Regions from separate parts of the uncultured Flavobacterium sp. genome, predicted to be linked through region 2. Evidence: riboswitches for the same ligand, from Rfam matches in the RefSeq annotation. Region 2 holds a riboswitch; each other region holds the start of a gene.
What was found. A riboswitch is a leader RNA that binds a small molecule or an ion and turns the genes downstream of it on or off. The one in region 2 is predicted to bind S-adenosylmethionine.
Positions count from the first base shown of each region.

Region 1: it holds a riboswitch for S-adenosylmethionine, as region 2 does, so the genes downstream of both, WN975_RS22080 (alpha/beta fold hydrolase) here and WN975_RS07395 (TlpA disulfide reductase family protein) in region 2, are expected to answer to the same signal.
Region 3: it holds a riboswitch for S-adenosylmethionine, as region 2 does, so the genes downstream of both, WN975_RS22180 (homocysteine S-methyltransferase family protein) here and WN975_RS07395 (TlpA disulfide reductase family protein) in region 2, are expected to answer to the same signal.

Region 1 is NZ_OX638201.1:5,287,389-5,291,852, reverse strand. It holds gene thrA (bifunctional aspartate kinase/homoserine dehydrogenase I) at 1-1,041, opposite strand, end outside; gene WN975_RS22080 (alpha/beta fold hydrolase) at 1,043-2,026, opposite strand; SAM riboswitch class I at 2,105-2,213, opposite strand; gene WN975_RS22075 (hypothetical protein) at 2,403-2,594, opposite strand; gene WN975_RS22070 (aspartate kinase) at 3,208-4,296, opposite strand.
Region 2 is NZ_OX638201.1:1,719,952-1,724,415, reverse strand. It holds gene WN975_RS07410 (SDR family oxidoreductase) at 1-603, shown strand, start outside; gene WN975_RS07405 (nuclear transport factor 2 family protein) at 680-1,060, shown strand; gene WN975_RS07400 (nitronate monooxygenase) at 1,077-2,162, shown strand; SAM riboswitch class I at 2,533-2,633, shown strand; gene WN975_RS07395 (TlpA disulfide reductase family protein) at 2,911-3,903, shown strand; gene WN975_RS07390 (aminotransferase class V-fold PLP-dependent enzyme) at 4,233-4,464, shown strand, end outside.
Region 3 is NZ_OX638201.1:5,307,673-5,312,136, forward strand. It holds gene WN975_RS22160 (NAD(P)/FAD-dependent oxidoreductase) at 1-740, shown strand, start outside; gene WN975_RS22165 (hypothetical protein) at 858-998, shown strand; gene WN975_RS22170 (TfoX/Sxy family protein) at 1,049-1,408, shown strand; gene WN975_RS22175 (hypothetical protein) at 1,434-2,246, shown strand; SAM riboswitch class I at 2,490-2,603, shown strand; gene WN975_RS22180 (homocysteine S-methyltransferase family protein) at 2,929-3,933, shown strand; gene WN975_RS22185 (NTF2 fold immunity protein) at 3,959-4,279, shown strand; gene WN975_RS22190 (hypothetical protein) at 4,370-4,464, shown strand, end outside.

The DNA.
Region 1 (4,464 bases), 3.6 Mb from region 2:
CAATCCGATTCCTCTTTCTGAAGAACCTTGAGAAATGATACTTACACTGATATTATGATCGCCCATAACTTTAAAAATACGAGCATCAACTCCTGATTTTCCAAGTAATCCACGACCTTCAAGATTTACCAAAGAAACATTTTCCAAAACAGAAAGTGTTTTAATTCCTTCTTTAGCAGAATCTGAGGTAATTAAAGTTCCGCGGTTTTCATGATTGAAAGTATTTAAAATACGAAGCGGAATATTTTTTTCTAATAATGGAATTATCGTTTTAGCGTGCAGAATTGTTGCTCCAAAATTGGCTAATTCATTCGCTTCATTAAATGATAAGTATTCGATTTTTTTAGCATCGGCAACCAAATCAGGATTTGCGGTATAAATTCCGTCAACGTGTGTAAAGTTTTGAAGTTCTTCGGCATCTAAATAATTAGCAATTAACGAAGCGGTATAATTACTTCCATTTCTTCCTAATGTTGTTGTGTCGTTGTTGTTATTTGAACCAATAAAACCTGTAACGATATTAACTGTTTCTCCGTTATGTAATTTGAAATAGTTGATTACATTTTTCTTTGAAAGTTGTTCTAAAGGCTGCGCATCACCAAATTTCGAATCGGTTTTTAGCAATTCTCTTGTATCAACAAAATTTGCAGGAATCCCTTTTTCAACCAAAATTGAAGTTAATAATTTAGCCGAAAGCAATTCGCCTTTAGATAAAATCTGATCTTTAATTTTATTGCTATAATCTCCAATCAGGCTTACTCCTTCAAAAAGTTTATCTAAAATATTAAACTCTTCTGATAAATCAACTTGCGGATAATCTGAAGTTTGATATGCTTTAAAGCTTTCTAATAAAGGTTTGTAATTTCCGTTTTTAGCAGCTATTCTTAAAATATCTTCTAATTCATCAGTTGCATTTCCGCGGGCAGAAACTACTACGGCAATTTTTTCGCCTTGATTTACTTTATCTAAAATGATTGAAACTACCTTACTAAGTCCTTCTCCGTTTGATAACGATTTGCCTCCAAATTTTAATATTTTCATTTTATTTTTCTATTGTTTCTGCCTTAAAAATATCGGCAAGTAAATGATCTAATTGTTTGTACTCGATTAAAAAAGCGTCATGTCCGTGAACTGAATCTATTTCGCTGTAAAAAACATTGTCTTTGAACTTTTTTAGGTCCTGAAAAGTTTCCCGATTTTCTTTTGGTGTAAAAAACAAATCCGAATTGATTCCAATAATATGAATCGCTGCATTTGTTCTTGACATTAAAGTTTCAAAATCGTCACTATTTCTGGTAATATCTATGGTTTTAAGCAATTGGTTCATCAATTTATACGATGCCAATTGGTATCTCTTTTGTAGTTTTTCACCGTGATGTGCCAACCAGCTTTCTATATTAAAAACAGAAAGATTGGCATTGATTGTACGCTGAAATTTTTCTTTGAATGATTCAGGAGATCTGTAACATAACATTGCGTGAATTCTGGCGTCTTCTATTGGTCTTGAAGAATTATTCAGAATCTGCTCTTGCAAATAGCAATTAGCAATCATCCAGTCTGTAGATTTCCAGTCTGTCGCAATGGGAATTAGGTTTTGAGTAATATTAGGTTCTAATGCAAGAATTTCCCAGGCGATTCCTCCGCCAACAGAACCTCCAATAATGGTGTTCACTTGGCTAATATTTAAAGCTTCTAAACCTTTTATAAAAATTCGGGCAATATCTCTCGTGGTAAAATCCAGATAATTTTCAATTATAAACGAATCGTTTCCATTTCCCGGAACATCAAATGCCAGAATGGTATATTTTTGGGTATCGATTGTTTTTTCTTCGCCAATTAAATCATTCCACCAACCATTTTCTCCAGTTACCTCAGCGTTTCCTGTCAAAGCATGATTAACCAAAACTATAGGCGCGCTATGCAATGGCAAACCAGAAAGCGTAAAACTTAACGGTAATGAAAGATATGTTGCACCACTTTCGGTGATGAAATCTTGAATTATAATGGGACTTGGTATATTTTCCAATTTCAAATCTTTTTATTAATTGATTTGTATGTGGAAATATTAGAAAGAAAGTACTAGAGTGAAACTAGAAAATTCTTGTTGTTATCTTTCCACGTTTGGGCGTGGTAGAATGCAGCACCTTCTTCGATTTAACGAAGGGTTGCTAAGGATTCATCGGGTCTAATCCCTCGTCCTTTCTTTATAACATTTCAATACGTTTTTGAACTTAAAGGTGCAAATTAACTACTTATTTCTTAAACTAACAAATTTTATCGAAACTGATTCTGCAATTTCTTAAAGATAATTCAACCAAAAACTATTATACGCAAAAAATTACCGAACAATTTGCTCAGTAAAATTAAGCAGGTATTACCTTAATTTATGAGTGCTTTTCAAGTTAGATGAAAAGAGTTTCATTTTCTTTTGAATACATCAAAAACAATAATGAATTTGGTGCTTTTGTCTCCGCTTTTTTATCTGTTTCAGTTATTCCAAAACTTGGGTGGATTAACTCGTTTACCGGCGGTGGATTATTTCTTTCGATTTTGCTTCTGAAAAGTTTTTTTCTTAAGTAGTTTATTGTGCTCATGATATTTAAGTTTAAGTTAGTTTGCGTATTTTAATCTTTACTATTTATTTAATTCTTTGTTATGGTAACCAAATGGAATAAAAAAACCCTTTTGGATTTTTAATACCAAAAGGGTTTAAGTTTTTTACAACTTATATATACTTTTAGTATCAACAGACGCATACACAAATACGTGCGACGTTAAACATCTTGTTCATCTGTAGGGATTTATTCATCTTTGATTTACTTGCTATTTTAAAAAAATCTTGCATTTGTTTGTCTTTAAAAGCTTCTCGAAACTGCCGAATTATTTTTACTTATTTTTTCTCTTCAAAATCAATAAGATATAAAATTTATCAACGGTTTTATTCGATCAACATTACTATAATTTAGAAAACTAAATTTATCTTCTTGGTGTTTTTGAGGTATTACAAATGTGCGAATATTTTTTCAATTACGCAAGTGAGGATCAACAAATTAATCTTAAAAAACGTTAAAAAACATCATTTTAACGTTAAAAAACATCTTACAAAATTGCCTTTTGTTAAAATGAACGTTAAAACCTACAAAAAATACGTTACAAATTTTCCTGTTTCAAAATATCAAAGAACAACTAACTACTATTAAAAGCCACTTACAACCAAACTGCTTCTTTATTTTTAATTTTTTCAGCCACTTTCAAAATGTCAGTAATTACTCCTCTTGAAATAGCTTGTTTGCATGCCGATGCACTTTGAATTACGATTGGAACATCTGCATAAGATTGGGTATAAATTTCGAAAATGGTATCAGATCCTTTTAGCTGACCAATTGCTGACGTAACAGGTTCTGAAATTAATTTAACTTCTAATGTATTTTTTTCTACATCGAATTCTCCTACATATCTTAATACATGATTATCCGCTTGTGTTATTTTTGCAATTTTGAATGATTTATCAACTGCCTCTTTATTAAGAATGCCATTTTTTTCTAAATGTTCTTCTCTAAGCAAAGAATCGATTTTTATATCTGATAAATCAAAATCCTTCCCGATTTCTCTCGTCAAAATCAGTAGTTTTCTGGCTGTATCATTTCCGGATAAATCTTCTTTAAAAGTCGATCGCATTAATCCGAGTAAACTCGCGTCTTTTAAAAGCGAAGAAAAAGTAGCTTCTTCTGTAGAAAATCGGTTAAAGACATAACTCAGATTATCCGAAAAAACACCGCGAATCTTTGTAATTTTCTCTCCCGAATAATACAAATCTCTTAAGGTTTGTAAAACAGGAAAACCGGTATCAACCGATGTTTCATACAAAAATTCTTTGTCATACTTTTTAAGATTCGCCCTAATCTCTTTGTATAAATCGATTGGCAATGTATTGGCTTTTTTATTTACCGCCACAATATTAAATCCGTTTTCGATCAACGTATTATAATGATGAATAAGTTCGTCACTTGCAGTTGCATCAACCGCGATTAGATTCTCAAATTCATTTTCTTTGGCAAATGCAATAATATCCTGCACTTTAAAAGGAACGGCCAATTCCAGAAAATTGGTCTCCCATGCATATCCAACGCCTTCTTTCTCGAAAAAAGCTACTGTTGAATTTGTGATAATCGGAAAATGAAAGTCTACATTTTTACTTTCGAGAAAAAACTCCTGACTTTCTATAATTTGATTGATCAAAGTACTTCCGATATTTCCAATTCCAAAAAGGATGATATTTATTTTAAGCTTTGACATAATTTTTAATTTATTGGGGTTAATTAAACCATATAAGTGATTTAAGTTCATTTATATTATCAACGTTTATGATTTAGACGCATTTCTGTGCGCCTACTAAAATGAACTTATATCACTTATATGGTGAATAAACTTTTATATTGATTTATTCTTTATAAAAAATCACCT
Region 2 (4,464 bases):
AATGAATTTGGAGCAGGAGATAATCTTGCAATGTTTGCTGGCGATGTGAGCAATGTAGAAACCGGAAAACAATTAGTTGCTTTAGCAATCCAAAAATTTGGATCGGCAGATGTATTGGTGAATAATGCAGGAATCTTTGACAGCAAACCATTTTTGGAAGTTGACGAAGCGTATTTGGATAAATTTTTGAAAACGAATCTAAAAGGAACATTCTTTACTACACAAGCCGTAATTCCGCAAATGTTAGAACAAAAAGGCGGTGTCGTAATCAATATAGGAACACCGTTGGTAAATCACGGATTGGGCGGATGGCCAGCTTCGGCTCCGGTTTCGAGTAAAGGAGCAATTCACGCGTTGACAATTCAATTGGCAGCTGAATTTGGAAAACAAAATATTCGCATAAATACCGTTGCGCCAGGAGTTATCAGAACTCCAATGCACGGTGAAAACGCAGATCAGAGTGCAGGTTTACATTTATTAAATCGAGTAGGAGAGATCGATGATGTTGCCGAAATGGTTTATACCGTGGCAAAAAGCAACTTTATTACCGGATCAATTATCAATGTTGACGGAGGTAAAGCAGCCGGACATAATTTAAATTAAGTTGAAAAATTTTGCAATAGTAATAGCTTTGATGTCCTGCTTAACGGCAGGACTTAAAGCACAAAATAAAATTAAAATGGAAAATCAAGAAGTAGAAATAAAAGCAATTATTGATGTAGTAGAAAATTACTATTTCAAAGGAATTTATGAAGGAGATGAAATGTTGTTGGGAAGTATTTTTCATCCCGGATCACTGCTTTTTGGCGATGTAAAAGGACAACCTTACTTCAAAACTGTAGATCTTTATTTGGACGGCGTAAAAAACAGACAAAGTCCAAAAGACTCCGGAAAACCTTTTAAAGGCGAAATTCTAAACATAAAAGTCGTGAATTCAATAGCGATTGCAGAGATTAATGTTAAAATGTACGACTTTAATTATCGGGATTTTTTATCTTTCCATAAGATTGACGGCAAATGGATTATTGTCAATAAAATGTTGACAGACATTAGCGAATAATTTAAACTCTAAAGCGATGTGGTACAATACAAAAGCGAAGGAACTGTTAGGAATTGATTATCCAATATTGCAAGGACCTTTTGGCGGTAATTTATCAACCGTAGAATTAACCGCGACAGTTTCTAATCTTGGCGGTTTAGGCGGTTACGGAGCTTATACTTTAACTCCGCAGGAAATTTATGAAGCAGACAAACAAATAAAAGCAGCCACGAATAAACCCTATAATATTAATCTTTGGGTTTCAGATCATGATATTCCCAATGGCGGTTTAACCGATGAAGAATTTGAAAAAACAAAAGCGCTTTTCAAACCTTATTATGATGAAGTTGGGATTCCGTTACCGGAAAAACCAGCACCATTTCAATCAAGATTTGAGAATCAATTACAAGTCATTTTAGATGTTCGTCCAAAAGTTTTCAGCTTTATGTTTGGCGTTCCTTCGGATGATGTTTTAGAACAATGTCGAAAATTAGGAATTGTAACAATAGGAGTTGCCACAACACTTGATGAAGGTATTTTTCTGGAAAGTAAAGGCGTTGATATGATTATCGCTTCGGGTTTTGAAGCAGGCGGACACCGACCTTCTTTTTTGGCTTCAGCCGAATCATCCTTAACTGGAACTTTTGTTTTACTGCAATTAATGCGCGAGAAAATAAAAATACCAATCATTGCCGCCGGCGGAATCGCAAACGGAAAGGGAATCGCAGCAGCTTTGACATTAGGCGCAAGCGCAGTCCAAATTGGGACAGCATTTTTAGCAACCGATGAATCGAATGCATTACCAATTCATAGAGAAATGTTATTTTCGGATGCAGCAAAATACACAACACTTTCGCGTGCTTACACCGGAAGACTCGGACGAGGAATCACAAGCCGAATTGCAAAAGATATAATCGGGAAAGAATCAGATGTTCTGCCTTTTCCGTTACAAACTACTTTTATATCTCCATTACGAAAAGCAGCGCTCGATCAACAAAAATGGGATATGATATTATTCTGGGGCGGACAAATTTCGCCAATTTTAAAACACACAAAAGCCAAGGATTTGATGCATTCTTTAATTGAAGAAACTACAGCTTATTTTGAAGGTTTGAAGTTATAGCTATTTCTTGTGCAAACAATAGCGCGACAAACCCGACAGGTTTTCAAAACCTGTCGGGTTTAAACGGGATGCAAACAGATGCGATAATATCACTATAATACAAACTCATTTCAAAATCGGAATGAGTTTTTTTGTGCTTTTTCTGCAACATAAAAATCATATTTGATGTTTTTCATCAATCAGGTGTATGAATTATTGTTATAAAATAAGAAAAATTCAAAATATTTTTTTTAATGGTAAATGTTTGTTTTACAGTAATTTATAACATGAAAAATAAGCTTTTGAAATAATTTCTGAAAAAATATTCTTAAACTATACTAATTTTATAGAATTAGTATATATATTTGTATCACAGAAAACTTCTGTATGATACTTATCCAGAAAGACTGAGGGAATAGGCCCAGTGATGTCTTAGCAACCTGTTACCGAATAAGGTGCTAAATCCTTCCTGCCTTGCGGGACAGATAAGAAAGATTTCCTCAAAATCTGAATAAGATCATTAATGTTAAAACCTTTTTATTTTTTAAAATGAAAACAGACTCAACTTTATACGCGGCTTATGAATTTTTGAATTCAATTTTTGATGCAAATAGTATTGCTGTTTTCCGAATGCGAAAGCATTAAACTCTATCCAATTTCCCTTTTAAATAGCATTTGCTAAAATCCATTTTACATTGGGTTAAAGGAATTCCTTTGTCTAATTTCAACTAAAATATAAATCTTATTATCACTTAAAAATCAAAACAAAATGAAGAAAATACTATTAGGCTTCGCTTTATTTCTTGGAGTTTCACAAACTCAGGCGCAAGACACCAGCTTGCAATTAAAAGGAACTGTTGTAGATACGGTTGCGCAATATGTATATCTGCAGAAATTCCACAATAAAATGTTTACTACAATTGATTCGGTAAAAGTAAAAGACGGAAGTTTTAGTTTTAAAACCAAAGTAAAAACTCCCGAATTATACGGTTTAAGCGTAAATACAGAAGATAGTCCTTTATATATATTCCTTGAAAAAGGTCCAATAACAGTAAAATTAAATCCAAAGAAATACTATAGTGGATCTGTAGTTGAAGGTTCTGAATCTCAGAATTTATTCGAAACCTACAGAAAATCAAAAGATGTAGAAATCAGTAAATTCATTACAGAAAACCCTAAATCTATAGTTTCTGCTTATGTGTTGTACAGAAATTGGTCGTACAGATTAACACCGGAACAAATTACTCAAAACATTGCTTTGCTTGATAAAAGCCTTCAAAGTACCACTTACGTGAAAGAATTAAAAGAACTGGTTACCGTTTTGAACGGATTGGCGGTTGGAAAAAAAGCCCCCGATTTTACCAGCACTAATCCAGAAGGAAAACCAGTTCGCTTTTATGAAAATTTAAAAGGCGGTTATACTTTAGTTGATTTCTGGGCTTCATGGTGCGGACCTTGCCGAAAAGAAAATCCAAATATCGTAGCGGCTTACAAAGAATTTCACGATAAAGGATTCAACATTATCGGAATCTCTTTGGATAAAAAGAAAGAAAACTGGATCAAAGGTATTCAGGACGATAATTTGACCTGGACACACGTTTCGGATTTACTTTTCTGGAATAGCGCCGTTGCTAAATTATATGGTGTAAGAGCAATTCCGGGGAATTATTTAGTGGATTCAAAAGGAATTATCGTAGCAAAAAATCTTCACGGAGAAGAATTGCAAACGACGCTTAAAGCACTTTTAGGACAAGCAAATTAATTTTTTAAACACATAGAAACATAGTTTTTCATTATCTAGAGAGGCGTTTTAACAAATCCTGAAACTTCGGGAGAAGCCTCGTATGTAACTCGACAAAGAAAATTTTACCGCAAAGTTCACAAAGGATTACGCAAAGTTTTGTGAATTATGCTTTGCTTTAAGAACACAAAGGGATTGTGTTTAAAGCTTAATTTAATGATATGGAGCTTTGGGACTATGTGTGAAAATCTAGATTTTTTCAAACATCTTTTATTTAGAATAGAATCTATGTTTCTATGTGTTTAAAAATGCAAACAATAATAAATTTAGTTAATTTAAATGATAAGGAAATGAATGCTATTGAGACAGAAACGAAACCAATTGAATTGGAGTGTTATTTTTCTAAATTCAGAGAAAACACAGTAGGCGTAGATCACACTTTTAAATCGGTTTATGGAAAACAGAATTTGCTGTATGCAGATTGGGTTGCCAGCGGAAGATTATACGTTCCGATTGAGGATATTATGCTTAATAAAATTGGTCCAATGATTGCCAATACGCATTCACTTTCAAGTCAAACCG
Region 3 (4,464 bases), 3.6 Mb from region 2:
CTAAATTTCACGCGCCAGTTATTGCTATCGCAGGAGGTTTAGGAAGTTTTGAGCCTCGTAAGCCACTTATTGAAGATATCGAGTTTTATGAAGATAAAGGAGTAAAATACTTCATCAAAAATCCGGAGAAATTCAGAGATAAAAGAGTTGTAATTGCCGGAGGAGGAGATTCAGCATTAGACTGGAGTATCTTCTTGGCAAATGTAGCTTCAGAAGTAACTTTAATTCACCGTAGAAATGAATTTAGAGGAGCTCTTGATTCAGTAGAAAAAGTACAGGAATTAAAAACTTCTGGAAAAATTAAATTAATTACACCTGCAGAAGTAATCGGAATCAATGGTGCTGAGCACGTTGAATCATTAGATATCGAAGAAAATGGTGCACACCGCAAAATCGAAACAGATTATTTTATTCCACTTTTCGGATTGACTCCAAAATTAGGTCCAATTGCAGACTGGGGATTAGAAATCGAGAAAAACGCTATTAAAGTAAACAACGCATTAGATTACCAAACTAACATTCCGGGAATCTTTGCTATTGGTGACGTTAATACATATCCTGGAAAATTAAAATTGATCCTTTGCGGTTTCCACGAAGCAACTTTAATGTGTCAGGCAGCTTACCAAATCATTAATCCGGGTAAAAAATACGTATTGAAATACACAACAGTTTCTGGTGTAGACGGTTTCGACGGAACTCGTAAAGAAGCTCCAAAAGCGGTTGTGAAAGCGATTATCTAAGACTCTAAGTTGCTAAGCGACTAAGATTCTAAGATTTTTATATATAAAGCTCAAACTATATTAATATAGTTTGAGCTTTTTTATTTCTATCTTTATTACGTAAACTAAAAAAAAGATATGCAAGATTGGTTTGAAGATTTATCTAAAGAAGAAAAAGAAGAAATTGAAACTGGACTCAAACAAGCAAAGAATCACGAATTTATAGATCATGAAGAAGTGATGGAAATATTCTCAAAATATAAACCAACTACTAAATAGGTTTTAAACTTAGTACCTTAGTCACTCAGAACCTCAGAACCTTTAAAAAAATGGCTTTCGACGAAAATAACGCACAAAGAATCCGAACATATCTCCAACACAAAGAGTCCGATTTTTTCGAAAAGAAAATGTTTGGCGGTATCGTATTTATGGTAGATAATAAATTGTGTTGCGGAACTCGTATTGACAAACAAATTGGAGAGAATCTTTTGTTATGCCGAATTGATGATAAAGCGTATGCAAAAGCAATAGAAAGAGACGATGTTTTACCAATGCCAAATGCAGAAAGACCAATGAAAAACTACATTTTTGTTACAGAAAATGGCTGGCAAAAAAGTCAGGATTTAGCATTTTGGTTAGAGCTTTGCTTAGAATTTAATCCGTTTGCAAAAGCAAGTAAGAAAAAATAATTGTTTAAGATCAAAAGCAAATTAAATGAAAAATTGCAGTTTTCTTTTATTGGGTTTATTTGTTTTTCTCCTTGGTTGTGATAAACCTAAAAGTGAAACAATTATCAAAAAGGATATAGAAGTTACCACCAATAAATGTCTGCCTCATTTAAATGATAATCCAAAACTTGAAAATAAAAAGATAGTTATTTATAGCGAGGAAGGGAATGATTCATTAATAATTTCTAAAAATGAATTAAATAAAATTGAAATACTATTTCCGGTATTCAAAGCAGAATTTCCTTCAAGTCCCAATGAATCATATGCAGGTAAACTATGGGAAAATTATATTAATCAAGACGGAAAAGAAAAATCCATAACCTTTAGTAGTGAAGCCGGCAGAGATAATTTTTGTTTAATATATGCGTATTATCTCAAGCAAAAAAATGGAGAAGGAAAATTCAAATCAGAAAGAGAAAAACTAATTCAATTGTATCGTGCAGTAAACGGACTTTACGAAGGTCTAAATTATAGCGGAACTTATTACGGACATCAACATAAAAGGCTAAATGCTTCTGCAGAATATTCTATTTATCAATTAACAAAAGGAAAAGAATATTTTGAAAAGAAGTATAATTTTCAAAAACAGAAAGATTTATATATCAAAACGTTGATTCAATATGTTTCGGATGAAGAAAGTCAAAATGTAGATTATCAAGAAGATCGCAGATATAATAAAAAAAGAGCAACTGAAAGAGCCGAAAAGCTTCAGGAGAAAATTAATATTTTAGAAAAATTAATTACAAATTATTTCTACTTAAATCAGGTTCAAAATTTTGAAATAGCCTATTATAAATAAAAGAAAATGTAATATTTGTTTGAAAATCTATCAAAACAAAAAATCAAAATTGAACTTTAAATAAGCTGAGAATAACGAATTTATAGATCGTGAAGAAGAAATGAAATTCTTCAAAAAGCATTAGCAAAACACAAATAAAATTTTAAACTTAGAAACTCAGAATCTTAGCAACTCAGAAACTTAAAAAAAACTTGCAATTGTTCAGGTTATGTCTTTACTTTGCAGTGTTCTTAAAATTACTGAAAGTTATCACGAAAGGCGGAGGGAAAGACCCAATGAAACCTTAGCAACCCTTTATCATAAAGAAGGTGCTACATTCTACTTTGTACTAATCATAGTATCTAAGATAGATAACACAAATACATAAAAGTATTTCTCAAAACACTTCCTGACAACTTACAATATAATTTTACCGAATTCACTTTGGTATTATGAGCGAATCATTGGCGCATTTTTGCCGTCAATCGTTCCCGCTTTTTGTTGCAATCTTTTGCTTTTTAAAGAAAAAAGCAAAAGGATTTCCACTTCAATCGGGGCTAATGAGCCAACAAAAGTGAATTCTTGGAATTAATGTGAATCAAAATCGTATTAAAACCGACAGGTTTTTAAAGCGAAAATTATAATTAAATAAAAACTTAGCAACTTAGAACCTTAGTGTCTTAGTTGCTAAAAGCCAAAAGATATGTCAATAACAATTCAGGAAGCAATAAAAAAAAATATCCTAATCCTTGATGGAGCAATGGGAACAATGTTGCAGCGCTATAATTTCTCCGAAGAAGATTTTCGTGGAGAGCGTTTCAAAGATTTCCCGCATCCATTAAAAGGAAACAACGATTTACTATCCATAACACAACCACAAGCAATTCGCGATGTCCACGCCGCTTATTATGAAGCGGGTGCAGACATCGTAGAAACCAACACATTTTCAGGAACCACAATTGGTATGGCCGATTATTTCCTGGAAGAATTGGTTTATGAACTAAACTACGAATCGGCTAAAATCGCAAGAGAAGTGGCCGATGAATTTACAGCCAAAAATCCAGACAAACCACGTTTTGTAGCCGGTTCAATTGGTCCAACAAACCGTACAGCAAGTATGTCACCAGATGTAAACGATCCGGGTTACAGAGCCGTAACATTTGACGATTTACGAATTGCGTACAAACAACAAGTAGAAGCCTTAATGGATGGAGGTTGCGATTTACTTTTGGTAGAAACAATCTTTGATACTTTAAACGCAAAAGCAGCACTTTTTGCAATTGAAGAAGTAAAAGACGAACGTAATCTTGATATTCCAATTATGGTTTCAGGAACGATTACAGATGCTTCAGGAAGAACACTTTCTGGGCAAACGGTTGAAGCGTTTTTGATTTCAGTATCACATATTCCATTATTGAGTGTAGGATTCAATTGTGCTCTTGGAGCCGATTTGTTGAAACCGTATTTAAAAACATTAGCACAACATACAAGTTTTAATGTTTCGGCACATCCAAATGCAGGATTACCAAATGCATTCGGGCAATACGATGAAACACCAGAACAAACTCAGGCACTCATCAAAGAATATTTAGATGATAATTTAATCAATATAATTGGCGGTTGTTGCGGAACAACTCCGGATCACATCAGATTAATTGCTGAAGTTGCGAAGGATTATAAGCCACGAGTTGCACCGGTTTTTGCTTAATTTCTTTAGTAGTTTTTCAATAAGTATGAAGAAGATTTTGCTTTTGATTAGTTTAATATTTGTAAGCTGTAATTATACGACTAATACAGTTTTTCAGAAAAAAATTAAATGTGAAGATTGTTTAGTTACCAAAGAAGAAACAGCTGTTGGAATTGCGGAACCTATTTTATTTGAATCATATGGTAAAGATCAAATAGAAGACCAAAGACCTTATACAGTAACAATAGAAAATGATTCTATTTGGCATATTGAAGGCGCTTTTAATAAAATTGGTTTTGGAGGTGTGTTTGATATTAAAATTTCAGCAAAAAACGGTAAAGTTCTTTATATGATGCATGGGAAATAATTTAAAACGCAAGCTCTTCAAAAAGTTCCGGAGGAACGAAATATAAATAGGTTCAAAGTTTTAAGAATTTATTTTTAAAACGATTAAAAAATGAAGCAATTGAAAATAATAATAGTTGTGTTTGTGCTTTTTGGGTTATTTGGTTTCAGTAGAAAACCTTCAATAGTATTCAGACAAGAAATACC